2 regions of the Mycolicibacterium nivoides genome follow, and region 2 is predicted to be linked to the other one. Evidence: riboswitches for the same ligand, from Rfam matches in the RefSeq annotation. Region 2 holds a riboswitch; the other holds the start of a gene.
What was found. Region 2 has a riboswitch for glycine ahead of cycA (D-serine/D-alanine/glycine transporter). Riboswitches for the same ligand answer to the same signal wherever they lie in the genome.
Positions count from the first base shown of each region.

Region 1 (14,786 bases), 3.0 Mb from region 2:
CGCGGCACGGTTTCCAGATTGTGCGCAAGGACTTCCGGTGCCGCATCGAAGACTTCGTCGAGTTGTTCGGGGGTACCGGTGAAATCGGGGATGAGCAGTTCGACGCCGGTCCCCGGGCAGGCCGCATGGATCTGGCGCACGGTCTCGGCGTACAACCACGCGCCGCCGTCGGTCAGGTCGTCGCGCGCCACCCCGGTCACGGTCGCGTAGCGCAACTGCATCTGCGCCACGGATTCGGCCACCCGCCGGGGTTCATCCCGGTCCAGCGGCTCGGGGCGTCCGGTGGCGATCTGGCAGAAATCGCAGCGCCGCGTGCATTGGTCACCGCCGATCAGGAAGGTCGCCTCGCGGGCTTCCCAGCATTCGAAGATGTTGGGGCAGCCCGCTTCCTGACACACCGTGTGCAGGTCGTTGCGCTGCACGAGCGAGGCCAGCTCACGGTATTCGGGTCCGGTCCGCAGCTGCGTCTTCATCCAAGCCGGTTTGCGTTCGACCGGGGTCTGCGCGTTGCGGACCTCCAGGCGCAGCAGGCGGCGACCTTCCGGGGTGACGGTCATATCCCTCAGCATTCGACGACGTTGACGGAGACGTTGACTGCCAGCCCGCCCATGGATGTCTCCTTGTACTTGGCGCTCATGTCCATCCCGGTGGCACGCATCGTCTCGATGACCTGGTCCAGGCTCACCCGGTGGGTGCCGTCACCGCGCAGCGCCATGCGGGCGGCGTTGATCGCCTTGCCCGCCGAGATGGCGTTGCGCTCGATGCACGGGATCTGCACCAGGCCGCCGATCGGATCGCACGTGAGGCCGAGGCTGTGCTCCATGGCGATCTCTGCGGCATTCTCGACCTGTCGCGGTGTGCCACCCAGGATTTCGGCCAGGCCGCCCGCGGCCATCGACGCCGCGGAGCCGACCTCACCCTGACAACCGACCTCGGCTCCCGAGATCGAGGCCCGCTCCTTGTACAGCGATCCGATCGCTCCGGCGGTCAGCAGGAACCGGACGGTGGTGTCGTCCGGGTCGGCGATTCCGGACGGGGTGTAGCGCAACGCGTAGTGCAGCACCGCCGGGATGATCCCGGCCGCCCCGTTGGTCGGCGCGGTCACGATCCGGCCGCCCGATGCGTTTTCCTCATTGACCGCGAGTGCCACCAGGTTCACCCAGTCCTCGGCGAAGGCCGGATCACGCTGCGGGTCTTCGGCGTCGAGCCGGACGAACCAGTCCCTGGCGCGGCGGCGGACCTGCAGGTTGCCCGGCAGATAGCCATCGCGGGCCATCCCGTTGGCCTGGCACGCGACCATGACGTCGCGGATGTGCAGGAGACGTGCCCGCACCTCTGCTTCGCTCCGGTTCACGCGTTCCTGCCGCATCATCGCCTGGCTCACCGACAGCCCGTCCCGCTCGGTCAGGGCCAGCAGTTCGGCGGCCGAGTGGAACGAGCCGTCGGCGTCTGCTCCCGCCCCTTCCTGCTGAGCCGGTGCACTTTCGGTGACGACGAAACCGCCTCCCACCGAGAAGTAGGTCTCGCGGTAGAGCACGTCACCACCTGCCGAGAACGCCGTCAATGTCATGGCATTCGGGTGCTGGGCGAGCTGGCGGCCCGGTTGCAGATGCATGTCGGATTCGGTCAGCGCGATGACGATCCGGCCGGCCAGTTGGATCTTTCCGTCGGCCCGAATGGTCGCCAGCCGCCGTTCCATCTCGTCGGTCTCGATCGTCTCGGGCCGGTAGCCCTCGAGACCAAGCAGGATGGCCGGCATGGTGCCGTGCCCGGCACCGGTCGCCGCCAGCGAGCCGAACAGATCCACACCGACCTCGGCGACGTGATCGACCATGTCGCGACCGACGAGTTCGTCGACGAACATCCCGGCCGCCCGCATCGGGCCGACGGTGTGTGAGCTCGACGGGCCGATCCCCACCGAGAACAGGTCGAACACGCTGACCGCCATGGCTACAGCCCCGGGTAGAGCGGGAATTGCTCGGCCAGCGTACGCACCTGCGCTGCAAGGGGTTCGGTGTCGGCGTCGCCCTCGGCGATGAGCGCGGCGGCGATGACGTCGGCGACGCGGGCGAATTCCTCGTCACCGAATCCGCGGGCGGCCAGCGCCGGGGTGCCGATGCGCAGCCCCGAGGTGACCATCGGCGGCCGGGGATCGAACGGCACCGCGTTGCGGTTCACGGTGATACCGACCGCGTCGAGCCGGTCCTCGGCCTGCTGCCCGTCGATGGCGGCGTTCCGCAGATCCACCAGCACCAGGTGCACGTCGGTGCCGCCGGTGAGGACGGTGATTCCCGCGTCCTTGACGTCGGGCCGGCTCAGCCGCTCGGCCAAGATCTGCGCGCCGCGGAGAACCCGCTGTTGACGTTCGGCGAACTCCGGCTGGGCGGCCATCTTGAATCCGACTGCCTTGGCGGCGATGACGTGCTCCAGCGGTCCGCCCTGTTGCCCGGGGAACACCGCCGAGTTGATCTTCTTGGCGATGTCGGCCTCGTTGGTGAGGATGACGCCGCCGCGCGGCCCACCCAGGGTCTTGTGGGTTGTGGAGGTCACGACGTGGGCGTGCGGCACCGGGGACGGATGCAGGCCGGCTGCGACCAGGCCCGCGAAGTGAGCCATGTCGACCATCAGGTAGGCGCCGACCTCGTCGGCGATCTCGCGGAACCGGGCGAAGTCCAGCTGCCGCGGGTACGCCGACCATCCGCCGATGATCAGCTGCGGCCGGTGTTCCCGCGCAGCTTCGGCAACGGCATCCATATCGACGAGGAAGTCCTCCTTGGACACCCCGTAAGCGGCGACGTTGTACAGCTTGCCGGAGAAGTTCAGTCGCATGCCGTGGGTCAGGTGTCCACCGCAGTCCAGGGACAGGCCGAGGATGGTGTCGCCCGGCTTGATCAGCGCGTGCATCACCGAGGCGTTGGCCTGCGCACCCGAATGGGGTTGCACATTGGCGAATTCCGCTCCGAACAACGACTTCACCCGGTCGATGGCCAGCCGTTCGATCACGTCGATGTGCTCACAGCCGCCGTAGTAGCGCCGGCCCGGATACCCTTCGGCGTACTTGTTGGTCAGTACCGAACCCTGCGCCTGCATGACCGCGAGCGGAGCGTGGTTCTCCGAGGCGATCATCTCCAGTCCCAGCCGCTGCCGGTGCAGTTCGTCGCCGATCGCCGAGAAGATCTCGGGGTCGAAGTCGGCGAGGCGTTCGTCGAGGATGCTCATGGCTAGGCCTCGCTCTTCTCTGCGTATTCGGCTGCGGTCAACAGGTTTCCCGCCTCGGTCGCCTGCACCTCGAACAGCCAGCCGGATCCGTAGGGATCGGACGTGACGAGGGCGGGATCGTCGACGGCTTCGGTATTGACCGCCGTGACGGTGCCACTCACTGGCGGGTAGAGCTCGGACACGGTCTTGGTGGATTCCACCTCGCCGCAGCTTTCGCCTGCGGTGATGGTGGACCCGACCTCGGGCAGGTCGAGGTACACCAGGTCACCGAGCGCGGCGGCGGCGACCGAGGTGATCCCGACCTTGACCGGGGTGTCCGGCAGTGCGGCACCGGGTGCGATGAGCACCCACTCGTGCTCTTCGGTGTAGCTACGGTCGTCGGGGATTGTCTGAGTGGTCATGTCGGGTCCTTTCAGCTGCGGCGGTAGAACGGCGCCGGGGTGATTTCGAACTGTTCTTTCTTGCCGCGGATGTCGACCTGCACGACGGTTCCGGGTTCGGCCAGCCCCGTGTCGAGGTAGGCCAGTGCGATCGGGTAACCAAGGGTCGGCGACAACGCGCCTGACGTCACCATTCCCACCGCGGCCCCGTCGGTGTTCTCGACGGTGTAACCGGCCCGGGCCGCGCGGCGGGTCGCGCCCTTCAGCCCTACCAGGACACGCGAGACCGGCAACTCGGAAAGTCCTTGCAGCGCATCGCGTCCGACGAACTCCTTACCCAGGCGGACGACCTTGCCCAGGCCGGCCGCATACGGGTTGAGCTCGCGGGTGAGCTCGTGTCCGTAGAGCGCCATTCCGGCCTCGAGTCGCAAGGTGTCGCGGCAGGCCAGCCCCGCGGGCAACCCACCGACCTCGGTGGTGGCCGCCAGCAAGGCCCGCCACAACTCCACCGCCTGCGCGTTGGGCACGTAGAGCTCGAAGCCGTCCTCGCCGGTGTAGCCGGTACGCGCCAACAGCACATCGATACCGGCGACCTGCGCCGCGGTCACCGCGTAGTACTTGAGATGCGCGACCAGTTCCAGCTGCTCGTCGGGCACCAGAGAGCTGACGATGCCTTCCGCCGCGGGCCCCTGAACGGCTATCAGTGCGGTGCTGGCCGACTGGTCGTCGACGTCGGCATCGAATTGTGCGGCCCGGCTCGACAGTTCACGTGCCACGGTGGGGGCGTTCGCGGCATTGGCGACCACCAGGAAGCGGTCGTCGGCGAGCCGGTAGACGACCAGATCATCGATCACGCCGCCGTCGGCATCGCACATGAGCGAGTACTTGGCCCGGCCCATGCCGATCTTGGACGCCTCGCCGACCAACGCGAAGTCCAGCGCCTCGCCGGCTTGAGGCCCCGTGATGGCGATCTCGCCCATGTGGGACAGGTCGAACAACCCGGCGGTCTCCCGGACCGCCTTGTGCTCAGCCAGTTCACTGCCGTACTTCAGCGGCATTGCCCAGCCGGCGAAGTCGGTGAACGCGGCACCCAATCCCCGATGTTCGTCGAGCAGCGGTGAGGCCGGGGTGTGGTTGTCGGTCATGCAAAAACCTCCTGGAGGATCTCGACGGTGTCGGTCTGGAATGCCTCTGGCGCAGGGCACGAGCAGGCGAGGTTGCGGTCGCCGTGCACGCCGTCGATACGGCGGACCGGCGGCCAGTACTTGTTCAGCCGCAGGGACGCAACGGGATACGCGGCGTACTGCCTGCTGTACGGCAGGAGCCACTCGGCATCGGTGACCTGCTCGGCGGTGTGCGGAGCCTGCCGCAACGGGCTGCTTTCGAGCGCCCACTCTCCCGAGCCGACCCGGCTGATCTCGTCGTGGATGTTGAGCATGGCCTCGATGAACCGGTCCAGTTCGGCCAGGTCCTCGGATTCGGTGGGCTCCACCATGAGCGTTCCGCTGACCGGGAAGGACAGGGTCGGGGCGTGGAAACCGTAGTCGATCAACCGCTTTGCCACATCCTCCGCCGTCACTCCGGTGCGCTTGGTGATCTCGCGCAGATCGAGGATGCACTCGTGTGCGACCAACCCGGTTTCCCCGGTGTAGAGCACCGGATAGTGCCCGGCCAGCGATGTCGCCAGGTAGTTGGCGCCCAGCACCGCGGCCTTGGTGGCCGCGGTCAAGCCGTCGGGACCCATCAGTGCCAGGTATGCCCAGGTGATCGGCAGAATGCCGGCGGAACCGTAGTTGGCGGCCGATACCGGCGCCGGCCCGTCCTGCAGCGGGTCACCGGGCAGGAACGGGGCCAGGTGTGAGCGGACCGCGACGGGTCCGACGCCCGGGCCGCCGCCGCCGTGCGGGATGCAGAATGTCTTGTGCAGGTTGAGATGTGACACGTCGCCACCGAACTCGCCAGGTTTGGCAAGTCCCACAAGAGCGTTCAGGTTGGCCCCGTCGACGTACACCTGTCCGCCGGCGCGGTGGACGAGATCGCACACGGTGCGGACATCGGTTTCGTACACGCCGTGAGTGGACGGGTAGGTGAGCATGATCGCCGCGACCCGCCCGTCGTGGTCGGCGAGCTTGGCCTCCAGATCGTCGTGGTCGATGTTGCCGTTGGCGGCCGTCTTCACGACGACCACGCGCATCCCGGCCAGGACGGCCGAGGCCGCATTGGTGCCGTGTGCCGACTGCGGGATGAGGCAGACGTCGCGGTGGTCCTCGCCGCGTGACCGGTGGTAGGCGTTGATGGCCAGCAGGCCCGCGAGCTCGCCCTGGGATCCGGCGTTGGGCTGCAACGAAACCCGGTCGTAGCCGGTGATCTCGGCCAGCCAGGTTTCCAGATTGCCGATCAGCTCGAGGTACCCCGCGGTCTGTTCGGCAGGCGCGTACGGGTGGATACCGGCGAACCCGGGCCAGCTGATCGGTTCCATCTCGGCCGCGGCGTTGAGCTTCATGGTGCAGGATCCGAGCGGGATCATGGTGCGGTCCAGCGCCAGATCCCGGTCCGAGAGCTCCCGCAGGAAACGCAGCATCGCGGTTTCGGATCGATGCGTTTGAAACACGGGGTGCTGCAGGTACTCCGACGTGCGAAGCAGAGCGGCAGGCAACGCGAACGGACGATCGGTGGCCGTCGGCGAAGCACCGAACACCTCGAGCACGCGCCCGACCACGTCGTCGGTGGTGCACTCGTCGCAGGCGATGCCGACATGGTCGGCGTCGACCAGACGAAGGTTGATACCGGCCCGGTCGGCGGCCGCCACGATCTCGTGGGCGGTGCCCGGGACCCGCACCAGCACGGTGTCGAAGAACGAGTCGTGCACGACCTCACGCCCCGCGGCACGCAGACCGTCGGCCAGCGCGACGGCGTGCCCATGGACGCGGGTTGCGATGGCGCGCAAGCCTTCCGGTCCGTGGTAGGCGGCGTACATGGCGGCGACGTTGGCCAGCAATGCCTGCGCGGTGCAGATGTTGCTGGTCGCCTTGTCGCGGCGGATGTGCTGCTCGCGGGTCTGCAGTGCGAGCCGGTAGGCCGGCTTGCCCGCCACGTCGACCGATACCCCGACCAGACGGCCGGGCAGCATGCGCTCCAGACCGGACCGCACCGCCATGTAGCCGGCGTGGGGACCGCCGAAGAACAGCGGCACGCCGAACCGCTGTGCCGAGCCCACCGCGATGTCGGCGCCCTGCTCGCCGGGGGCCGTGATCAGGGTCAGCGACAGCAGGTCGGCGGCGACGGTGGTGAGCATTCCGCGCTCGTGTGCCGCGGCGACGAGCGGGGCGAGGTCGCGCACCGCTCCGCTGGCGCCCGGGGACTGGAAGACGACGCCGAAGGCGTCGCCGGCGGGCAGCGTCCCGGTCAGATCGGCGACCACCACCTCGACGCCGACGGCTTCGGCCCGCCCGCGTATCACCGCGAGCGTCTGCGGCAGGCAATCGGCATCCAGCACCACACGGTTGGACGACACCTTCTTGTTGGCCCGCCGCATCAACAGCACCGCCTCCATCACCGCGGTGGCCTCGTCCAGCAGCGATGCACCGGCGACCGGCAGCGCCGTGAGGTCCTCGATCAGCGTCTGGAACGTCAGCAGCGCCTCTAGCCTGCCCTGCGAGATCTCCGGCTGGTACGGCGTGTAGGCGGTGTACCAGGCCGGCGACTCGAGCATGTTGCGGCGCAGGACCGCGGGGGTGATGGTGTCGTGGTAGCCGAGGCCGATCATCTGAATCCGCGGCTGATTGCGGTCGGCCAGCTCGCGCAGTGCCGCGAGCACCTGCTGTTCGGATCGCGCGGCGGGCAGCCGCAAGCCATCGGTGCAGCGGATCTGCCGGGGCACCGCGCTGTCGATCAACTCATCGGTGGTGGCGAATCCGAGAGCATCGAGCATGCGCCGCTCGCCCACTCGGTCAGGGCCGATGTGTCGGTCGCGAAAAGAGTTGTCGTCGTGGACAATTGCGGTGCACTCGGGCATGAGGCGACTCCGGTTTCGGGCATCGCGGTTACACGATGCGTCGTGAAGTGACACCTCCCCGCTCTGTCCTGAAACCTGAGAGTTTTAGCGCGTTGCGCCTTTCCCCTTCGGTAAGCCCGATCCTGCGATCGCGCTGTTCTCCAGAGTTGTCTCGACACTGCGGTATTGGGCCTGAGAGATTCCCGGGGAGGAGTTGCTCCTACGGCGCCTCCGGAATCGGAGGTTCTCCCACAATGCGTCATCGACGTATTGAGTTATGTGACGGATGCTACTCGATCAAGGCGCCGTGGCCGCAACCTCACCGTTGACGGGCAGATTCGACTGCCGTCCGGCGACCATGAGAGACACGATGTCGAACACCACCGTGGCCGCCGCCACGCTGGTGATTTCGGCGTGGTCGTAGGCGGGCGCCACCTCGACGACGTCGGCGCCGACGATGTTGAGGCCGGACATCTTGCGCAGCATCTTCAGCAGTTCGCGCGAGGTCAGGCCGCCGGATTCGGGGGTGCCGGTGCCCGGGGCGAACGCCGGGTCGAGCACGTCGATGTCGATGGACAGGTACACCGGGAGGTCGTCGACCCGGCGGCGCACCACGTCGACGGCCGCGTCGGTACCGATCACGTCCAGGTCGCCCGCCCGGATGATCTTGAACCCCATGCGGGCGTCGTCGTCGAGATCGATCTGGTCGTAGATCGGGCCGCGGATGCCGACGTGGATCGAGTGATCCTCGATCAGCAACCCCTCCTCGAACGCCCGGCGGAAGATCGTGCCGTGCGTGACCGGCGCGTTGAAGTAGGTGTCCCAGGTGTCCAGGTGCGCGTCGAAGTGGACCAGCGCGACGGGGCCGTGCTTGGCGTGCAGGGCACGCAGGTTCGGCAGCGCGATGGTGTGGTCACCGCCGATGGACACGATGCGGCGGTCGCCGCCGGCCAGAATGTCGGAGGCGTGGTCCTGGATCTGCTGGCAGGCCTCGGCGATGTTGTACGGCGTGACGGCGACGTCTCCGGCATCCACCACCTGCACGTGCTCCAGCGGCGCGACACCCAGTTCGACGTGATAGCCGGGACGAAGGGTGCGCGCGGCCTGCCGGACCGCCATCGGACCGAACCGGGCACCGGGCCGGTAGGAGGTACCGCCGTCGAAGGGCACGCCGAGGATCGCGATGTCGTAGTCGGACACCTCATGGATGTCGGCGATCCGGGCGAAGGTGCCCTTCCCGGCGTAGCGCGGGACCTGGGTGGCGGGCAGTGCGCCGATGATGCCGTTGTGCGTGCTCATCTGTGGTTTCCAGCCTTTCGACTCGCCGGGTGTTGACAGTCAGCATCACTCCCGGCGCACACCCGTAGCGAGCAGATAATGCCCAAACACTGACGAGTGCCTTTGAGCAATCGCACAAGGGCCTAGCTCACGCGCACCCGCAGGTCTCCCCCACCCGCAACGCGGGCACCAGGCCGTCCCCGGCAACCGGGGCATCCCCGAGCAACAAGCCGAGCGCCTGACGCGCCAAGGCATCGACGGGTTGCTGCACCGCGGTGAGCCGCACCTGCCCGTAATCGACGGCGCTGCCGTCGAAACCGACCACCCCGACGTCGCCGGGCACCCGCAGTCCCGCATCGCTGATCGCCCGGATCGTGGCGGCCGACTGGCCGTAGGTGCCCACCACGAACGCGCGCGGGACGTGTTCGGCGCGACGCAGAAACTCCCCGACCGCGCCGTACGCGCCGGACGGGGTGAGATCGGTCCGGATGAGCGGGAGGTCGTGCCCGACGACGGCGGCGACTCCCTCGAACCGCTGTTGCACGGTTTCGCGGTCACCGTGATGGACGTCGTCCTCGGTGAAACCGCCGACGAACGCGACGTCGCGACAACCATGGACATCGAGCAGGTGCCGGGCGACGAGTGCGCCGGCATTCACGTGGTCCACCCCGACGATGTCGGCTTCCACCTCACCGCGGATGTTGTGCATCCACACCACCGGAATACGTTCCTGCCGACACAGATTCGCCGTTCCGGGGGCGTTCGCCGCCCCGACCACCAGCAGTCCGTCGACACCGACTTCGGCGAACGCGGCCGCGAACTCAAGTTCACGTTCGGGGTCATAGCCGGTGTTGCCGATCAGCGTCAGGTGGTCGCGTGCCCGGGCTTCGATCTCGATCCGCCCCACGAACTCACCGAACAGCGGCAGCGTGAGGTCGGGGACCAACAGCCCGATCTGCCGCCATCGCCGCGACCGGCGCAGCGCCCTGGCCCGTACATCGGGCCGGTAGTTCAACTCGTCGATCGCACTGATCACCTTGGCCCGCAACAATTCCGATACCGGACGCGGGCCGTTGTTGAGCACATAGCTCACCACCGCCGTCGAGGTGCCGGCGCGGCTGGCCACGTCAGCCAGTGTCGGACGTTTACCACTCACAACGGCTGGACCCTCCGCTCGTAGATGACAGCTCGAAAGAGTTTGAATCACCTCGATTGTGACGGTTCCGCCCACGCTTCGCCTGCTTACGCTAATCGATTAGAACCGTAACGAGGAGGACCCGTGGTTGTAACCGGACGTTGGTGGAGTAACTGACATGGCATTTGTACGTCCCAGCGGAGTCAGCTACCTCGATCCCGACCTTGTCCACGACAGCTACATCCTGTTCACCGGCGCCGACGGAACCACCCGGGTGATCGACCTCAACGGCACCGTGGTGCACGAGTGGCCGTATGCAGGTGTTCCACCGCGCATTGTGGATCCTGCGCTCAACGACGGGCGCCTCGGCGACGTCGGGGTGCAACTGTCCGACAGCGGCGACGCCCGCGGCGGTATCTACGCCAACGGCACCGTCGGCCAACTCAACTGGGATGGCGAGATCGTCTGGGAGTGGGGCACGCAGGCACCCGACGGTGCGGCCCGGCAGAACCACGACTGGGAACTGTTGCCCAACGGCAACCGCCTGATCCTGGTCACCGTTCCCCGCGTGGTGCCCGGTCTCGGTGAGCACACCGTGGGCGATCAGGGCCTTTACGAAGTCACACCCGAAGGCGAGATCGTCTGGCGGTGGCTGGCCGGCGATCACCTCGACGAGTTCGGATTCTCCGAGGCCGGATGGGAAGCCCTGCGCCACACCGTCGCTCGTGACCCCGACGATCCCTGGGGATACCTGGAGATGAACAGCGCCAAAACCCTTGGGCCCAACCGCTGGTATGTGGATGATCCGGACTCCGTCTTCCACCCCGACAACATCCTGATCAGCTTCCGCAAGGCCAATATCATCGCCCTGATCGACAAGTCGTCCGGAGCCATCGCCTGGAAGCTGGGTCCCTACTACGACGCCGAGTTCGGCGCCCAGCATCAGCGGATCAACGTGCACAAGGTGCCGCGCCCGGTCGATCAGACCTCCGGTCAGCACAACCCGCACATGATCGCCGCGGGCCTTCCCGGTGCGGGCAACATCCTGGTGTTCGACAACCAGGGCGGCGCCGGATACCCGGCCGCACCACTGGGCATCTACGCCGGATCCCGGATACTCGAGATCGACCCCGCTACCAAGGAAATCGTGTGGCAGTACACCGCTGAAGACTCAGGTCTGCCCACCTGGACGTTCTTCAGTTCGTTCGTCAGCAATGCCCAGCGACTTCCCAACGGCAACACCTTGATCACCGAGGGGATGCAGGGGCGGTTGTTCCAGGTCACCCCCGACGGCGATGTGGTGTGGGAGTACCACAGCCCGCACCAGGGCTACGGCGTGGCCGGTGAGCCCGAGGTCAAGCAGACCAGGGTGCCCGGCGTCGACCGGCTCACCCGGACCGCGCTGGTGTACCGGTCGCAGGCCGTGCCGTTCGACTGGGTGCCCGCGGGTACCTCGCGCGAACCGCTGCGCGCAGTGGGAACTGAATCGGGAAGCCGTCCATGACAGCCGGTTTGGCGGTCCGGACACCGGCCGCGAGCGCGGGCCGATACCCGGGCCCGGCCCGGGTGCGGTCGGCGTTCGCGCGGTTGGGTGTCCTGGGTTGGACGGTCGCCGGCCTGGGGATCGCCGCGGCGTTGTGGTCGCTGATCGTGGCGACCGGGCGGTTCCCGCGGCAACTGTTCCCGAGCGTGCCGGAGATCCTCGCGGCCGGGCAGACCCTGTGGACCGAGGGCCTGCTGGCCGACGACATCGTCGCCAGTTTGCGCAGGGCGGCAGTCGGTTTCGCGATCGGTGCCGCCGCCGGGATCGTCGTCGCGGTGTTCACCGCAACCACCAAGGCGGGGCGCAACCTACTGCAACCGGTGCTGCGGGTGTTCTCGCCGATCCCGACGATCGGCCTGGTCCCATTGGCAATCCTGTGGTTCGGGCTCGGCGAGAACAGCAAGCTCCTGGTCATCGCGCTCGGCGTCTTCGTCCCGGTATGGATCAACAGCCATTCCGGGTTGGCGAGCACACCGGTCGACTATCTGAAGGCCGCCCGCTGCCTGGGGGCCGGCCGCTGGCAGACGTTGTCCAAAGTGGTGCTGCCCGAGGCCGCCCCCGATATCGCATCGGGCCTGAGGGTGGGGGCCGCGATGGCGTTCGTGCTCATCGTGGTGGCCGAGATGACCGGTACCACTGCGGGTATCGGCTACCGGATCTCCCAGGCACAGCTGTTCTCCCAGGCCGATCGGCTGATCTTCTGCCTGATCATCCTTGGCATCGTCGGCGCGCTGTGCGACCTGCTGGTCGCCTCGGTCACGTCCCCGTTCACCCGTTGGGCTCAAGAGGAGCGCTGATGGCCATCCAGACCCACGAACTCGTGGTGAAGTTCCCCGGCAAGCAGGAGCCGACGCTCAAGGGCATCTCCCTGACGATTCCCGACGGGTCGTTCTCCGTCCTCGTCGGCGCCTCCGGCAGCGGCAAGTCGACACTGCTGCACTGTCTGGCCGGGCTGATCACCGCGACCGCGGGCACGGTGACCGACAGTGGCGAGGCGGTCACCGCACCGCATCCCCGACGCGGCGTCGCATTCCAGCGCGATGTGCTGTTCCCGTGGATGACCGTCGCCGACAACATCGACTTCGCCCTGTCCGCCCGGAGGCTGTCAAAACCCGAGCGCCGGAACACGATCCACGAACTGCTGGACTTGGTGGGCCTACATGACGAGGTGGCCGCACAGCGCCCCGGTGAATTGTCCGGCGGTATGCGGCAACGGGTCAGCATCGCCCGGGTGCTGGCCGGGGAGCCGACGGTGATGCTGATGGACGAACCGTTCGCGGCGCTCGACGCACTCACCCGGCTGCGCATGCAGGATCTGCTGATCGATCTGTGGACGCGGTTGAACCGCACGATCGTCTTCGTCACGCACGACATCGACGAGGCGATCCGGCTCGGCGACACCGTCAGCGTGCTGCGCGACGGGCAGATCGCCGATCAGATCACCAACCCGTTGAGCCGGCCCCGGCCCGCCGACGCACTGGCAGACCAGCCCGGCTACAGCGAGATCCGCAAGACCCTGCACCACCAGCTCGGCATCGACCACGCCGTGCACTGATCCCCTACCCCCACAAAGGAACCCATACCGTGAAGACTCCTTTCCGGCGCATCGTCGCCGCAGCGGTTGCCGCTGCCGCACTGGCTGTGACAGGCACCGCCTGCACCGACTCGGGTACCGCGAACGCCGATCAACTCACCGTCGGGTTCGTCGTCGACCCATCCTGGGCGCAGGTCCCCGTCGCCGCCGACACCGGCCTGTTCGACAAGCACAACGTGAACGTCAAGGTGGTGAACTTCCAGTCCGGCGTGGAGGCACTGCAGGCCGCGGCCGCCGGTCAGGTCGACATCACCACCGCCGCCGATGTGCCCACCTCGACCGCGCTGACCCGCACTCCCACCCTGCGGGTGATCGCCGACGGTTCCCGCTGGGAAGGCTCGCGTATCGTCGCCCGGCGCAGCGCGGGCATCAACACCGTCGCGGATCTGGCCGGCAAGTCGATCGGCACTCCACTGGGCACGAGTGCTGCCTACTACGTGTCGAACGCCCTGGCGCAGAACAACATCAAGGCTGAGCTTGTACAGGTCGCCCCGTCTGCGATCGTCACCGCCGCCACCCAGCGCAATGTCGATGCCGTATCGATCTTCCAGCCCTACCAGGCGCAGACCATCAAGGCCCTCGGCGACGACGCCGTGGCCCTGACCGGCGGAACCTACAACCAGCACAGCCTGTTCGTCGCCACCGAATCGGCCGTCTCGACCAAGGGCAAGGCGATCACGGCCTTCCTCGCCGCACTCGGCGACGCGGGCACTGCCCTGTCCCAGCACGACAAAGCCGCCACCGACGCCGTCGCCAAGGCCACCCAGCTGGACCCTGAACTGCTCGCCACCGTGCTCGGCGAGTTCGACTTCACTCTCCAGCTGAATCCGGACCTGGCCGACAAGCTGGCCGAACTCGGGGCGTGGGCCAAGACCCAGAAGTCCATCGATCCGGACACACAACTGCCCGACTACGCGAAGTTCCTCGACAACCAGTTCCTACCGGAGCCGAGTAAGTCCTGAGCACTGTCGCGGTTTCCACAACATCACCCGCGCTTTTCAGCCGTTCGCGACAAGCGGGCACCGAGCGCGCATAGCTACCGTTTCGCCGAGTGAACACAGCCACGTCTACCACGACGCGGCGAGCAGGCGCCTGGGTCTTGGCCCACCTGGCCCAACGCCTGCTGCCGCTGGTCCCCACCCCGCGCAGCTTCAGTTCCGCAACGCGGTCCGTCGCCCCACCGGAGGTCGTCGATGTCGCGACGCGCCACGGCGCTGTCCGGTGCTTCATCTATTCACCCCACCCAGAGGCCGCACTCGCCAAGACCGGTCCGGACGGGCCACCAGTCAACCTGCACCTGCACGGCGGCGCCTTCATCGTGCGCAACCCACGGCAAGAGGAATACATCGCGCACTACATCGCGGCAGAAGTCGGAGCGGTGGTGGTCTTGGCCGACTACGCCACGGCGCCCCAGGTGCGGTATCCGGTGGCCGAAGAGCAGTGTTTCGATGTGGCGTCGTGGATACGCTCTGAAGCCGTCGGCCGCGGCTGGGACGCGGACCGGATGTCGGTGACGGGGGCCAGCGCCGGCGCGAAACTGGCCGTCAATGTGTGCCAACAAGCCCACCGCACAAGCGATGTCATGTTTCGCGCCACAGCCTTGGCCTTCCCGGTCCTCGACCTCAGCCGCGCCGACCGCACCT
Region 1 is NZ_CP034072.1:5,635,168-5,649,953, forward strand. It holds gene lipA (lipoyl synthase) at 1-557, opposite strand, end outside; gene EH231_RS27700 (L-serine ammonia-lyase) at 563-1,948, opposite strand; gene glyA (serine hydroxymethyltransferase) at 1,951-3,219, opposite strand; gene gcvH (glycine cleavage system protein GcvH) at 3,222-3,620, opposite strand; gene gcvT (glycine cleavage system aminomethyltransferase GcvT) at 3,632-4,744, opposite strand; gene gcvP (aminomethyl-transferring glycine dehydrogenase) at 4,741-7,614, opposite strand; glycine riboswitch at 7,765-7,855, opposite strand; gene speB (agmatinase) at 7,891-8,892, opposite strand; gene EH231_RS27730 (LacI family DNA-binding transcriptional regulator) at 9,020-9,997, opposite strand; gene EH231_RS27735 (aryl-sulfate sulfotransferase) at 10,185-11,510, shown strand; gene EH231_RS27740 (ABC transporter permease) at 11,507-12,346, shown strand; gene EH231_RS27745 (ABC transporter ATP-binding protein) at 12,346-13,104, shown strand; gene EH231_RS27750 (ABC transporter substrate-binding protein) at 13,134-14,105, shown strand; gene EH231_RS27755 (alpha/beta hydrolase) at 14,195-14,786, shown strand, end outside.
Region 1: it holds a riboswitch for glycine, as region 2 does, so the genes downstream of both, gcvP (aminomethyl-transferring glycine dehydrogenase) here and cycA (D-serine/D-alanine/glycine transporter) in region 2, are expected to answer to the same signal.

Region 2 (14,786 bases):
CGCCCTGGCTTTCCTCGGCAGCTGTTTCATCGGCAAACCGCTGACCCAGATCGTCGCCGAACGGGTCCGGCCCGCCCCTGACGAGGCTCCCGATCCCGGCGAGGCGGCGTTCAGGCACCGGGTCCACGTTTCGCTCTCAGCGATGTGGGGCATCGGCCTGCTGATCGGGATGTTGATCAGCCTGGCGATCATCTTCTCCCTGGCCATAGACGTCGCGAACGGCGTGAACACGGTCGTTTCGCTGGCTTTCACGGCCCTGCTGATGGCGGCCACCGTGGTGGTCGCGAAACGAGCCAGGGCCAAGGGGGAACTCCTCCGGGAACAAATGGGAGCCCACCAAGGTTGAGCGCATCAGACTGAACTTTGGAGGTTTGATGTCCGAATCAAACGCAGTGCCCATCTTGTTCTTGAGCGAACCGATCGTGTTGCCCGGAATGGTGGTGCCCGTCGAACTCGACGACGCTGCCCGGGCGGCGATCGACGCCGCCCAGGCCAGCGAATCGGGCAAGCTGCTGATCGCCCCGCGCCTGGACGACCGCTACCCCACCCACGGTGTGATCGCGTCGATCGTGCAGGTCGGGCGCATGCCCGGAGGTGCGGAAGCCGCCGTTGTCCGCGGTGAACACCGTGCCCACATCGGTTCTGGAACCACCGGACCCGGTGCGGCCCTGTGGGTCGAGGTGGAGGAAGCCGGCGAGCCGGACTCGGTGACCGACGAGACCAAGACGCTGGCCGCCGAATACAAGAAGCTGCTGCTGGCCATGCTGCAGCGGCGTGAGGCCTGGCAGATCGTCGACGTGGTCAACAAGATCACCGACCCGTCCGCACTGGCCGACACGGCCGGCTACGCCTCGTACCTGACCGACGTGCAGAAGCGTCAGCTCCTGGAGACCGAGGACGTGAGTCGCCGCCTGAGCCTGCTCATCGAATGGACCGGCGAGCACCTGGCCGAAGTCGAGGTCAACGACAAGATCGCCGAGGACGTCCGGGCCGGGATGGACAAGCAGCAGAAGGAATTCCTGCTGCGCCAGCAGTTGAACGCGATCCGCAAGGAACTGGGCGAAGGCGAGCCCGAGGGGTCAGACGATTACCGGGCCCGGGTCGAGGCCGCCGATCTGCCGGAGAAGGTCCGCGAGGCCGCGCTGCGGGAGGTCGGCAAGCTGGAACGCTCCAGCGAGCAGAGCCCCGAGGGCGGCTGGATCCGTACCTGGCTGGACACCGTTCTGGATCTGCCGTGGAACGAACGGACCGAGGACTCGACCGACCTCAAGGGTGCCCGCGAGATCTTGGACGCCGATCACCACGGTCTGGACGACGTCAAGGACCGCATCGTCGAGTACCTGGCCGTGCGGGCCCGTCGTGCCCAGCGCGGCATGGCCGTCGTCGGTGGCCGCGGCTCGGGCGCCGTGATGGTGCTGGCCGGTCCGCCCGGGGTCGGCAAGACCTCGTTGGGTGAGTCCGTGGCCCGGGCTCTGGGCCGCAAGTTCGTGCGCGTCGCCCTAGGCGGTGTGCGTGACGAGGCCGAGATCCGCGGCCACCGGCGTACCTACGTCGGCGCGCTTCCGGGCCGGGTCGTGCGGGCCATCGGCGAGGCGGGTTCGATGAATCCCGTTGTGCTGCTGGACGAGATCGACAAGGTGGGCTCGGACTACCGGGGCGACCCGTCTGCCGCGCTGCTGGAGGTGCTGGACCCGGCGCAGAATCACACGTTCCGCGACCACTACCTGGACCTGGATCTGGACCTGTCCGACGTCGTGTTCCTGGCGACGGCCAACGTCATCGAGAACATTCCCTCGGCGCTGCTGGACCGCATGGAACTGGTGCAGATCGACGGCTACACCGAGGACGACAAGGTCGCGATCGCACGGGACTACCTGCTGCCACGGCAGGCCGAACGCGCTGCCCTGACCGATGCCGAGGTGACGGTGACGGATGCGGCGCTGCGCAAGATCGCCGCGGACTACACCCGTGAGCCAGGCGTTCGTCAGTTCGAACGGTTGCTGGCCAAGGCGCTGCGCAAGGTGACCACGAAACTGGACTCCACCGAGGCCCCGATCGTGATTGATGAGCCGGATCTCGTTGAGTACCTGGGGCGTCCACGCTTCACGCCGGAGTCCGACGAGCGCACCGCGGTGCCGGGTGTGGCGACCGGCCTGGCCGTCACAGGACTGGGCGGTGACGTGCTCTTCATCGAGGTGAACTCGAACGAGGGTGAGCCGGGCCTGAAGCTGACCGGTCAACTGGGTGACGTCATGAAGGAGTCGGCGCAGATCGCGCTGTCCTACGTGCGGGCCCACGCCGAGCAGTTGGGCGTCGACCCGAAGGCGCTGGACCGTCAGATCCACGTGCACGTCCCCGCGGGCGCGGTGCCCAAGGACGGGCCGTCGGCCGGCGTCACGATGGTGACGGCACTGGTGTCGATGGCCACCGGGCGGCAGGTGCGCGGCGATGTCGGCATGACCGGCGAGGTCACGCTGAACGGCCGGGTGCTGCCCATCGGCGGCGTCAAGCAGAAGCTGCTCGCTGCGCAGCGGGCGGGGCTGAAGACGGTGTTCATCCCGGCGCGCAACGAGCCGGACCTGGACGACGTGCCGGCCGAGGTGCTCGACGCACTGGAGGTCAAGCCGATGACAGACGTGGCCGACATCATCGCGGCGGCGCTGGAACCGGCCGCCGAGCAGGCGACCGCCGCCGCGTAAGGAAATCCACCGCGCGAGCGACCGTGAATGTACGCAGGTGACGGCGCGTCACCGTACAGACACGGTCGCTCGGCGTGCGCGGATGACGCGCGGTCCCCATGGGGGTGCGCGATCCGCACTCGGCTGCTAACGTGACGCGCGGCACACTCCAGGTTCGGGGTGGCTCACAACTCAAGACGCCGTTGAGTCGCGGCGGGAGAGTCCCGCCCCATCCAGCCGGCGGGCGCCGCAGGAGCAAATCCTCCCCAGGAATCTCTCAGGCCCCCGTATCGCCGCGACTAGGCACCTCTGGAAAGCAGTCGGCCAGTCCAGGACCGGCTCACCGAAGGGGCAGGTGAAGCGCCGGTAGCGGCGGTTCGTGAAAACTCTCAGGTTCAAAACGACAGAGCGGGGAGGCGCCCGCAGTCCGCGCTCCCCATGGGGCCTGAGATCCTTAGGTTGCTATGTCCCAATCCAGTGATCTGTCCGCTGATTCAGCGGAATCGCCCGCATCGTCCGGCGAGCCACAGCACCTTTCCCGTCAGCTCTCCAACCGGCACATCCAGCTGATCGCGATCGGCGGTGCCATCGGCACGGGCCTGTTCATGGGGTCCGGCAAGACCATCTCGCTGGCCGGCCCATCGGTGCTGTTCGTCTACATGATCATCGGCTTCATGCTGTTCTTCGTGATGCGGGCCATGGGCGAGCTGCTGCTGTCCAACCTGCATTACAAGTCCTTCGCCGATTTCGCCGCCGACCTCCTCGGCCCGTGGGCGGGGTTCTTCACCGGCTGGACCTACTGGTTCTGCTGGATCGTCACGGGCGTCGCCGACGTGGTGGTGATCGCCGGGTACGTGGCCTTCTGGTGGCCGGACCTCCCGCTGTGGATACCGGCTCTCGCGACGGTCGTGGTGCTGATCGGACTGAATCTGCCGACCGTGCGCGCCTTCGGCGAGACCGAGTTCTGGTTCGCCCTGATCAAGATCATCGCGATCGTGACGCTGATCATCGTCGGCCTCGTCATGATCTTCACCAGTTTCCAAGCGCCCACCGGCGCCCAGGCCTCCTTCGCCAACCTGTGGAACGACGGCGGCTTCTTCCCCACCGGCCCAATGGGATTCGTGGCCGGCTTCCAGATCGCGACCTTCGCGTTCGTCGGCATCGAACTGGTGGGCACCACTGCCGCCGAGGCCAAGGACCCGGAACGCAACCTGCCCAAGGCGATCAACTCGATCCCCGTGCGCGTCATGCTCTTCTACGTCGCCGCCCTGACCATCATCATCGCGGTCACGCCGTGGCGCGAGATCGATCCCAAACTCAGCCCGTTCGTGGCCATGTTCAGCCTGGCGGGCCTGGGAATCGCCGCTTCGGTGGTCAACTTCGTGGTGCTGACCTCGGCGACGTCGTCGGCCAACTCCGGCATCTACTCGACCTCCCGGATGGTCTACGGCCTGGCCACCGAAGGTGACGCACCCCGCCTGTTCGGCCGGCTCACCTCACGGCGCGTGCCCGCCAACGCGTTGTTCCTGTCCGGGGTGTTCCTGCTGTCCGGTGTGGTCATGGTCGCCGCCGGCGACTCGATCGTCGCGGCCTTCACCCTGGTCACGACCATCTCGTCGCTGTGCTTCATCTTCGTCTGGACGATCATCCTGGTCAGCTACCTCGTCTACCGGAAACGCCGGCCGGAACTGCACGAGGCGTCGAAGTTCAAGATGCCCGGCGGCATCGTGATGTGTTACGTCGTCCTGGCCTTCTTCGCCTTCCTGATCGTGGCGTTCGCCTTGAAGGAAGACACCCTGCAGGCCGAACTCGTGACGCCGGTGTGGTTCCTGGTACTCGGTATCGCCTGGCTGGTGCTGCGGCGTCGCCCGCAACATCTGGCCCGCGAAGCCGAATTCCGCGCCGAACTCAAGTCGACGGATTCTGACTGACGCTCGGTAGGGTGGCGCCATGGTGGATCTTCGTGATCTGAAGCGACGCATCGTCCATGGCGCCCAACGCCGCATCGTCAATCCGGTCGGCCGCCAACTGCCCGTCACCATGCTGGAGACGGTCGGCCGGAAATCCGGCGAACCACGGCACACCGCCGTGGGCGGCCGGGTGATCGGCGATCAATTCTGGATGGTCGCCGAGCACGGCGAGCGCTCCCACTACGTGCTCAACATCAAGGCCAATCCTGCTGTGCGGCTGCGGATCAACGGCCACTGGCGGACCGGGACGGCGTACCTGCTGCCCGACGACGACCCGGTCGCGCGGCTCAAGGAGCTGCCGACGCTCAACAGTGCGGTGGTCCGGGCCATGGGCAGCGATCTGCTCACCCTCCGCATCGACCTCGACTGACATGGCCTTCGACCCGGACCTGGCCGATCGCATCCGCGAGTTGACGGCAACCGAAAGCGGCCTCGACGAGAGACGCATGTTCGGCGGGCTGGCCTTTCTGGTCCACGGCAACATGGCCGTCGCGGCGACCCGCGAAGGCGGCCTCATGGTGCGGGTCTCGCGAGACGACGGCGAGAACCTGCTGCGACGCGATCACGTCGAGCCGATGGTGATGGGCGGCCGCGAGATGCGGGGCTGGCTGCGGATCGCCGGTCCCGGCATCAAGACCCGGCGGCAGCTCCAGTCATGGGTAACCCGCGGCATCGATTTCGCCAAGGGGCTGCCGCCCAAGTAGTTTCCGCCGCGGCCGATGAGAATCACCATTAACATAGAGCGTGCCTGACAACGACGGGGGCCCGCTCATATGCTGACCGCAGTACGCAAGATCCTCGGTTTCCAGATGACCATCGCCGAGTGGATCGGCACCGCCGTCATCCTCGCGGTCCCCTACCTGCTCATCGGCCTGGTCTGGTCACTCACCCACACCAGCCATCTGGCCGGAATGGACGGGGCCGACGCCGTGGTGTCCTTTCTCGGCTCCATCGTCTCCTGGCCCGTCCTGCTGTTCACCAACGTGTGCATGAGCTGAGAGGAGCCGGCGCATGTCTCTCGGCGACACCACTCCCGCCAACCGCATCGCGATCACCCGACGGACAGCTCGCTGGTCCGACGAGGACGTGACCATCGCCGATGCGATGGACCTGTGGGGCTTCGCCGCCGGCGCGGCCAACGTGATCATGCAGCTGTCCTCGCCGGGTGTGGGTTACGGGGTCGTGGAGAGCACCGTCGATTCCGGCAACCTGCTCAAGCACCCGTGGAAGCGGGCCCGCACCACACTGAGCTATCTGGCGGTGGCCATCCTCGGAAAGCCCGAGGATCGGGCGGCGTTCCGCGACGCCGTGGACGCTGCTCACCGGCAGGTCCGATCCGGGCCCGCAAGTCCCGTGCAGTACAACGCCTTTGACCGGGACCTGCAGCTGTGGGTGGCCGCCTGCCTGTTCGTCGGGCTGGAAGATGTCTACCAATTGCTGCGGGGTGAGATGACGCACGCTCAGGCCGAGCAGTTCTATCAATCCGCGGCGACGCTGGGCACCACGTTGCAGGTCAGCCCGGAGCAGTGGCCCGCGACGCGGGCTGAGTTCGACACGTACTGGGACGCCGCGTGCGGCCGGGTGCAGATCGACGACGTCGTCAGACGGTATCTGCACGACCTGGTCGACCTACGGATGATCAATCCGCTGCTCCGGATACCGTTTCGGCCACTGCTGAAATTCCTGACCACCGGTTTCCTCGCTCCGGTGTTCCGCGACGCCGTCGGCTTCGGCTGGGGCCGCGGCAGGCAGCGGCTGTTCGAATGGCTGTTCCTGGCGGTGGCATTCGGCAACCGCTTCCTGCCGGTGTTCGTCCGCCAGGGTGGCAGCTACCTGCTGCTGGCCGACGTCCGCCGCCGCGTATCGGCCGACAAGGCCCTGATCTGATGCACCGGATCCGCCGGATGTTGGGCCACAAAGCCAGCGTCGAGCAGGTGCTCGAGACGCTGATGTGGCTGGCCCTGCCCTACCTCGTGATCGGACTGGTCTGGACGTTCTTCCATCCCGAACAGGTGCAGCTCATCGAATCGAGCCTGTTGACCAAGTTCCCGGCCGGCGCCGATCTGGTGGCCTTCGGCCAGGTGACGCTGCTGTGGCCGGTGCTGCTACTGGGCGCCGACGTGTGCGTCGCGCTGTGAGTGCAACAGTCGCGCCGCCACAGCCGCGACGAACAGCCACAACGCCGCACCACTGATCCATGTCGGCACATAGTTGAACGTCTCGGTCTGCGCGCCGGCGTTGAGGCCCAGGTAGACGCCCACCGACAACACCGCGACGCCGACCCCCGCCGAAACCACCATCCAGACCCGGTCCCCCATGTGGGCGAAATACCTTGCCAGCGCGAAGCATCCGCAGGTCGCGGACAGGAAGCCGAGCCCTCCGGCCACGCCGTGGATCTTCGCCGAGGCACTGAGCTCCGCCACCCCGGCGGCGAGCAGTGCCGTGGTGAGCCGGGCGGCCGCGGGGCGGGCATCAGGTGTCACGGAAATTCGACGCTACCGTCCGGGCGGCCGCGACGATTGACTAGGGTCTTGCGTCGTGAAGGCTTGCCTCGTCAGGTGTGCAATCTTTGGAGCCGCCGCGTCCGCACTCGCCGGATGCGCGTCGGGAACCGTCGTCAATACCGACGACGCCGCGTCGCCACCGCCCACGAGCACCACCGCGGCGCCACCGGCGTTCGGAACCGCGCATCTGGTCAACGCCGCCGACTACGCGCTCGAGGTCAACGGCCACAAGGCCTATTACTTCAGCACCCCGAGCGGTCGGTGGCAGTGCGCGATCCTGCCCCGCGATCGCGCCGGCTGCCAACCGGCAGGCGGCACATCGGCGATGGCGGTGGCGGGAGCACCCGAGGAGGTGCCCGACGCGACCGGCGGGACGGCAGCACCGAATGCCCTTGTGCTCGACCGGGACAACGACGCCCAATTCGCCAACCTGGCACAGCCCGAGTTCGCGCAATCGGCCGCCGTCGTGCTGCCGTTCGGGAAGGTGCTGGCAGTGGCCGGATTCCGCTGCAACGTCCAGGAACAGTCCGGGGTGTCCTGCGTTCGGGAGGTGACCGGCCGAGGTTTCACCTTCTCCGCCGAGGGTTACACCCCGCACTACACAGACGTCCCCTAGCGATGGCACATGATCAGGATCGGCACCTCGGGTTGGTCGTACGACCACTGGACCGACGTGCTGTATCCGCGGGGCACACCGGCGAAATCCCGGCTGGCCCACTACGCCGGCGAGTTCGACACCGTTGAACTCAACGGCAGCTTCTACCGCTGGCCCGCTGAGACCACGTTCACCGGGTGGAGCCGGCAGGTGCCGAGCGGTTTCACCATGTCGGTCAAGGCGCCTCGCGGCCTGACCCACTACCGGCGGCTGCGGTCACCGGAGAGTTGGACGCCGCGGTTCGAGCGCTACTGGCAGTTACTGGGCGCACACAACGAGGCGCTCCTGGTCCAGCTTCACCCCGCCCTGGAGCGCGACGACGCACTGCTCACCGGTTTCCTTTCCCAACTCCCCCGCCAGATCCGGGTGGCGATGGAGTTGCGCCACCCCTCCTGGCAGGAACCTGCGGTGGATGCGCTGTTGCAGCGTTTCGGCGCGGCGTATGTCGTGATGAGCGGCCCCGGGCTGACCTGCCGCCCGGTGGTCACCGGTGACCTGGTCTATGTCCGGATGCACGGTCCGGGTGACGAGGCCATGTACGCCGGTTCCTATTCCGATGACGAGTTGAACAGGTGGGCACAGCAGATCCGGCAGTGGGACCGCGACGACCACCGCGTCGTCGTGTACTTCAACAACGATCTCGGTGGTCATGCGGTACGCAACGCCCGAAAACTGAAGCAGTTGGTATCGGGCGAGTAGGCTGAGTTGGCATGACAACGTCGTCCACATTCGCGATCGTCGGCGGTGGCCTGGCCGGCGCCAAGGCCGCTGAAGCTCTGCGGGACAACGACTTTGACGGGCATGTCGTGCTGTTCGCTGCCGAGGACCAGCTCCCCTACGAGCGTCCACCGCTGTCCAAGGAATACCTGGCCGGAAAGAAGAAGCTCGACGACTTCACCGTCGATCCGGCGTCCTGGTACCGCGACCACAACGTCGAGCTGAGGCTGGGGACCGAGGTCACCGCCGTCAACGCCGCCGAGCACACGCTCGCACTGCCCGACGGCACCGCCGTCGGTTACGACAAACTGCTGCTGGCCACCGGATCCTCGTCACGCCGACCACCGATTCCGGGATCGGACGCCGCCGGAGTCCACTATCTCCGCACGATCGACGACGCGGCGACCCTGAGCGCCGCGCTGACCCCGGGTTCGACGCTGGCCGTCGTGGGCGCCGGATGGATCGGACTGGAGGTCGCCGCGGGCGCGCGCGGCCGCGACGTGAACGTCACGGTCGTCGAGTCCGCACGCCTGCCGCTGCTGGCCGCCCTCGGCGCCGAGGTGGGTGAGGTGTTCGCGCAACTGCACCGCGAGCACGGGGTCGATCTGCGGCTGGATCAGTCGGTGAAGGAGGTCACCACCGACAACGGCACCGCCACCGGTCTGCGACTCGGGGACGGCTCCACCGTCACCGCCGACGCGGTCCTGATCGCCGTCGGCGCGGCGCCGAACATCGGACTGGCCGAAAAGGCCGGGTTGGCCATCGCGGACGGCGGGGTGCTCGTCGACGCATCGTTACGCAGCAGCGATCCCGACATATTCGCCGTCGGCGACATCGCCGCCGCACAACATCCTTTCTTCGGGGTGCGTATCCGCACCGAGCACTGGGCCAACGCACTCAAACAGCCCGCGGTGGCGGCCGCGGGGATGCTGGGCAAAAGCGCCGAATACGACGAACTGCCCTATTTCTTCACCGATCAGTACGACCTCGGCATGGAATATGTCGGCCACGCACCCCGATATCAGCGAGTAGTTTTCCGCGGCGACGTTGCTGGGCGCGAGTTCGTGGCATTCTGGCTCGACGCCGAGAGCCGTGTTCTGGCGGGGATGAACGTCAACGTGTGGGACGTCCTTGACGACGTCAAGGCACTGATCCGATCGGCCGAGCCCGTCGATCCGGAACGTATCGCCGACCCTGCCCAGACACTGCCGCCCGGGTAGCTGGGGGCACCGCGCCTGCCGCGTGCGCGAAAACCGTGCGGCGCAACAACATTCTCGCGCGGTCGGGAGTACGCGCTAACGTGCTTGAGACACGTGCCGGCATCGGCGCCCGCGTGCCACACCCACGACAGCAGGAAGGTGAGCATCCGGTGAATGTCGCACCCGACGAGCTGTCCGGCACCGAGCAGGCAGTCCTGCTGGTGCTGATGGCCGAGTCACGCCCGGTGCCCAACGCCGAGCTGGAGCGGCTCGGGCCCAAACTCGACAAACCGAAGCGGGACCGTCTCAACCGGTTGGGCCTGATCGAGTCCACCGGCACCCGGCCCCTCGTCCACGAGCTGACCGACACGGGGTGGGCGCTGTGCCGATCCCTGTTCGGCGCCGACGCACCACCGCGGTCCACCGGACAGGGCAAGGCCCTGTACACGCTGCTGGGTGCGCTGCACCGCTATTTCGAACACGCCGACCTCGTTCCCGCCGACGTGTTCCTGCCCGCCGAGGCGCCCGCCCAGGCGGCCACGCCGGCTCCCGAAGCCGGTCCCGAAATCCAGCTGCGCACCGCCTATGCCGGGCTGACGGCCCGGCCCGGAGGCTGGGTGAGTCTGCTGCGGCTGCGTCAGGCCGTACCCGGGCTGCCCCGCCCCACCGTCGACGCCGCCCTGATCAGCCTCTATCAGCAACCCGGCGTCAGCCTGATCCCCGAGGAGAACCAGAAGGTGCTCACCCCCGCAGACCGCGAAGCCGCGGTGGAGATAGGCAACCAGGACAAACACCTGATCGCGATCGAGTCCTGATGGAATTACAGCACCGCGAAGCGCTCAGCGCGCTCCGCCTGACCTGGGCGCCCACCGCCGACGACCTGTGGCACTCGCAGGGCGCGCTGCACGTGCGCGGGCTGCACGACCGGCCGATGGCCGACGTGTTGGCCGCCTTCGGCGATGCCGAACGGGAAACCGACTCCAGCCCGCTGGGCGTGGTGGTCCGCGGCCCGGCCGGATCCGGCAAGACCCACCTGCTCGGTCAGGTGCGCGAACAAGTGCAAACCGGCGGCGGTTTCTTCTTCCTCGTCGAACTTCTCGACGCGGCCAGCTTCTGGCAGTCCGCCCGCGCGGGCATCCTGGAAAGCCTCGGCCGGCCGGGCAGCGAGCGCGAAACCCAACTCAAAGATCTGCTGTGGGAACTGTCCTCGGTGGCCCACATCTCTCGGGCCAATCGTCGCGCTGTGATCGGCGACGACGACCTGACTCCCGAGATCCTCAACGATTTCGTCAACTCGCTGCACAAGGTCCACCGCCACACCGTCAAGCGCGCGCACCACACCCTGCGCGCCCTGGTGCTGCTGGGTGCCGGAGACCTCGAGCTGCAGGACGTCGGCGAGGCGTTCCTGACCGGCAGCGGCGAACGGGAGGCCTGGGGGCTGCCCGCGCCGGTGCTCACCCCGCAGGAATCGGTACGCGACATCTCCCGGCTGATCGCCCTGGCCGGGCCGTCGGTTCTGGCCCTCGACCAGATCGACACGCTGCTGGCCCAGTCCACCGAGCGCACGGATGCCGTCGGCGCTGCGCCGGATAACCGCGACCTGGAGCACATCGCGCACGGGCTCATGTCGATCCGCCAAACCATGCGGCGCACGGTGGGTGTGGTGGCCTGCCTTCCCGCAGCCTGGGAGGCGATCCAGGACCGGGCCACCGCCACGGTGCAGGACCGGTTCCGGACCACCGCTCTGCTGCAGGGCCTGCCGACGCCAGAGGTCGGCCGCGCCATCCTGGAACGGCGGTTCACCGCGAGCTACGCGTCCATCGGATTCACCGCGCCGTACCCGAGTTGGCCGATCCTGCCCTCGGCGTTCGACGAGGCCACCCAGTACACGCCGCGTCAACTGCTCAAGCGGGCCGACACCCATGTCCGCCGCTGCCTGGACCGCGACACGATCGAAGAACTGTCCCAACTCACCGGTGAGGTGGCCGAACCACACGAACCCGCTGCGGGCGGCACCGCCGCCGGTGACACCGGCGAGTTGGACCGCCGCTTCGCCGACTACCGGCGCCGCGCGGTGACCGTCGCCGCGCTCGACCCCGACGGCGAGGACACGACGATGCCCGGCCTGTTGTCGGCGGCATTGGATGCGTGGATCACCGAACTCGGCGAGGCAGGGCAGGCATTTCGCCCCGATCCGCTGCCGGGCCAACGGGTGGTGCTGCACGGGCGGCTGCGCCAGACGCTCGACGCCGCCACCGACGACGAGCGGCACTGGGCGTTTCGCGCCATCTCGTCCGGCAATGCCGTCGCGGTGCAGAACAGGATTCGGAAAGCCTGGGAAGCAACCGGTTTCAACCCTGACCGGCGCCGGCTGTTCCTGCTGCGCAACACCGCGTGGCCGAAGGGCGCGAAAACCGCGGTGGCGATCGCCGAGTTCGAGGCGGCCGGCGGTCGGGTGTTGCCGATGAACGAGGACGACGTGCGCACCATGACGGCGCTGCGCGATCTGATCGACGACAATCACCCCGACCTGCCCGAGTGGTTGCGCCGGCGGCGGCCCGCCCACGGGATCGGCTGGCTGCGATCCGCGCTCGGGGACATCGCGGGCGATCCGCCGCCACCGGCCCAGATCGATGTGGAGGCCGAACTCGCGACCGGACCGATACGGGTAACGCCGCCCGCGCCGGTGATCGAGCATTCGCCCACCGCCGTCACCCTGGGCCTGGACAGCCCCGGCGGGCGCCCGGTATCGGTGGACCTGGCCGCGCTGCGCAAGCACACCGCGATCTTCGCCGGCTCCGGATCGGGCAAGACCGTGCTGATCCGGCGCCTGGTCGAGGAGTGCGCGCTGCGGGGCGTGTCGTCGATCGTCCTGGACCCCAACAACGACCTGTCCCGGCTGGGCGCCCGCTGGCCCGACAATCCGCCAGGATGGAACCCGGCCGACGACGAACGCGCCGACGCGTATTTCGACAACGCCGAGGTCGTGGTGTGGACGCCGGGCCGGTCGACCGGCCGCCCGCTGTCCTTCCACCCACTCCCCGACTTCGCCAGCGTCATCGATGACGCCGACGAGTTCTCCGACGCCGTCGAATCCGCCGTCGCCGCACTGGAACCCCGCGCCCTGATCGCCGGCAACACCGCCAAGGCCGAGCGGTCCCGCGCGGTGCTGCGTGAGGCGCTGCGGTTCTACGGTGCCAGCCCCTCGGTGTCCCTGGGCGGCTTCATCGACCTGCTCGGCAATCTGCCCCCAGAGGTCAGCGCACTAAGCGGGGCGCACAAACTGGCCACCGAACTGGCCCAGAACCTTCGGGCCGCGACCGTCAACGATCCGCTGTTCGGTGGCTCCGGGACTGCCGCCGACCCCGGGGTGCTGTTGACACCGTCACCGGGCTACCGGGCCCGGGTATCGGTGATCAGCATGGTCGGTCTGACCAGCGATCAACAACGCGAAGGGTTCGTCAACCAGCTGCAAATGGCCTTGTTCGCCTGGATCAAGCGCAACCCGGCCGGGGACCGGCCGCTGGGTGGGCTGCTGGTGATGGACGAGGCGCAGAACTTCGCGCCGTCCAGTCACACGACTGCCTCCACACACAGCACCCTGGCGCTGTCGTCGCAGGCGCGAAAGTACGGGCTGGGGCTGGTGTTCGCCACGCAGTCTCCACGCGGTCTGCACAACCACATCCCGGGCAATGCCACGACGCAGTTCTACGGTCTGCTGAACTCCCCTGCGCAGATCGCCGTGGCTCGGGAGATGGCCCGGGTGAAGGGCGGCCACGTACCCGATATCAGCAAGCTGCGGTCCGGCCAGTTCTATGTGGCGCTGGAAGGCAATGCCTTCCACAAGATCCAGACGCCGTGGTGCCTGTCCAACCATCCGCCCAGCCCGCCGACGACCGACGAGGTCCTCGCGCTGGCGCAGCGAGAGCCGGTCGCGCGCTGAGCTGTTGACCCGGCCCCGGGGGGGCTCAGAGCAGGGTCGCGCTGCCGTCGGCGTGAACCTGCACCTTCGCCCCTGCGATGTCTTCGGTCATGGTCGCCGCGGCCTGTGACTCGTCGACGATCCGGGCCAGCGTGCGACCGTCCTCCGGGGTGCGCACCGCCAGGAACGCCCGCTCCGCGGTGCCGTCGCGATCGACGGGCGTGGTCCACGATTCCACCGTGCCGGTGCCCGTGAATTCCACCTGCAGCAGCCGCGTCGGCTCGGCATCCACCTCGGGTTGAACGTCCTGCCAACGGAACTCGTGTGGCGGCGGCTCGGTGCCGTACACGCCGAAACTGTGCTTTGTGAGATACCCGCCGTTGGCGGTGATCAGGCCCTTGGTCCCGGGATCGGCCGCGAGCCGCTCGGCCATGGTGGCGATCGAGTGGGACACGTAGTTGTTCCACGGCCCGCCCGCGAACGTCAGCCCGCCGGTGACGGTCAACGGACGCGACGGATCAGCCAGGGGCAGACCGATTTCGGCCGCGGCCACCTGGACCGCCGACGGGAAGCAGGAGTACACGTCGACGAAGTCGACCTCGTCAGAGCCCACACCGGCCAGCTCAAGGACCCGGCGCCCGGCGATCCGGATCGCCGGCGACCGGTAGAACTCGGCCCGCTCCCCGATCGCGTACGTGTCATGCGAGTCCGTCCCGGCATACGGGAAAACCCAACGGTCGGTGGGAATCTGAAGATACGTCGCCTTCTCGGCGGTGGTCAGGATCAGCACCGCACCCTGGTCCACCATGTTGTTGGAGTTCATCAACTTGGTGTAGGGCCAGCTGATCATCCGGTTGTCCGGCCCCGGCTGCCAGATCTGCTCGGCGGGCACGGCTTCCCGGCTCCAGGCATGCGGATTGCCCGCCGCCACGGCACTGAACCGTGACCACAGCTCGCCGATCCGCCTGCGATGTTCATCGCTGGTCTCTCCGGCCGCGATCCGCAGCGCCTGCTCGAACATCGGGTACACATAGGCCGGGCGGTCCAGCTTGATCCGGATCTCGGCCTCACCGGCCATCGGCACGCCGTCATGCGCACCCGGGGCCTCCGGCACGGATTCGTCCTGGCGCGTCCAGTCCGG
Region 2 is NZ_CP034072.1:1,695,103-1,709,888, reverse strand. It holds gene EH231_RS08140 (VC0807 family protein) at 1-346, shown strand, start outside; gene lon (endopeptidase La) at 375-2,699, shown strand; glycine riboswitch at 2,883-2,981, shown strand; gene cycA (D-serine/D-alanine/glycine transporter) at 3,143-4,609, shown strand; gene EH231_RS08125 (nitroreductase/quinone reductase family protein) at 4,629-5,018, shown strand; gene EH231_RS08120 (TfoX/Sxy family protein) at 5,020-5,352, shown strand; gene EH231_RS08115 (hypothetical protein) at 5,422-5,646, shown strand; gene EH231_RS08110 (oxygenase MpaB family protein) at 5,660-6,535, shown strand; gene EH231_RS08105 (hypothetical protein) at 6,553-6,786, shown strand; gene EH231_RS08100 (hypothetical protein) at 6,754-7,131, opposite strand; gene EH231_RS08095 (hypothetical protein) at 7,187-7,768, shown strand; gene EH231_RS08090 (DUF72 domain-containing protein) at 7,778-8,506, shown strand; gene EH231_RS08085 (NAD(P)/FAD-dependent oxidoreductase) at 8,518-9,744, shown strand; gene EH231_RS08080 (hypothetical protein) at 9,894-10,538, shown strand; gene EH231_RS08075 (helicase HerA domain-containing protein) at 10,538-13,666, shown strand; gene EH231_RS08070 (acetyl-CoA acetyltransferase) at 13,692-14,786, opposite strand, start outside.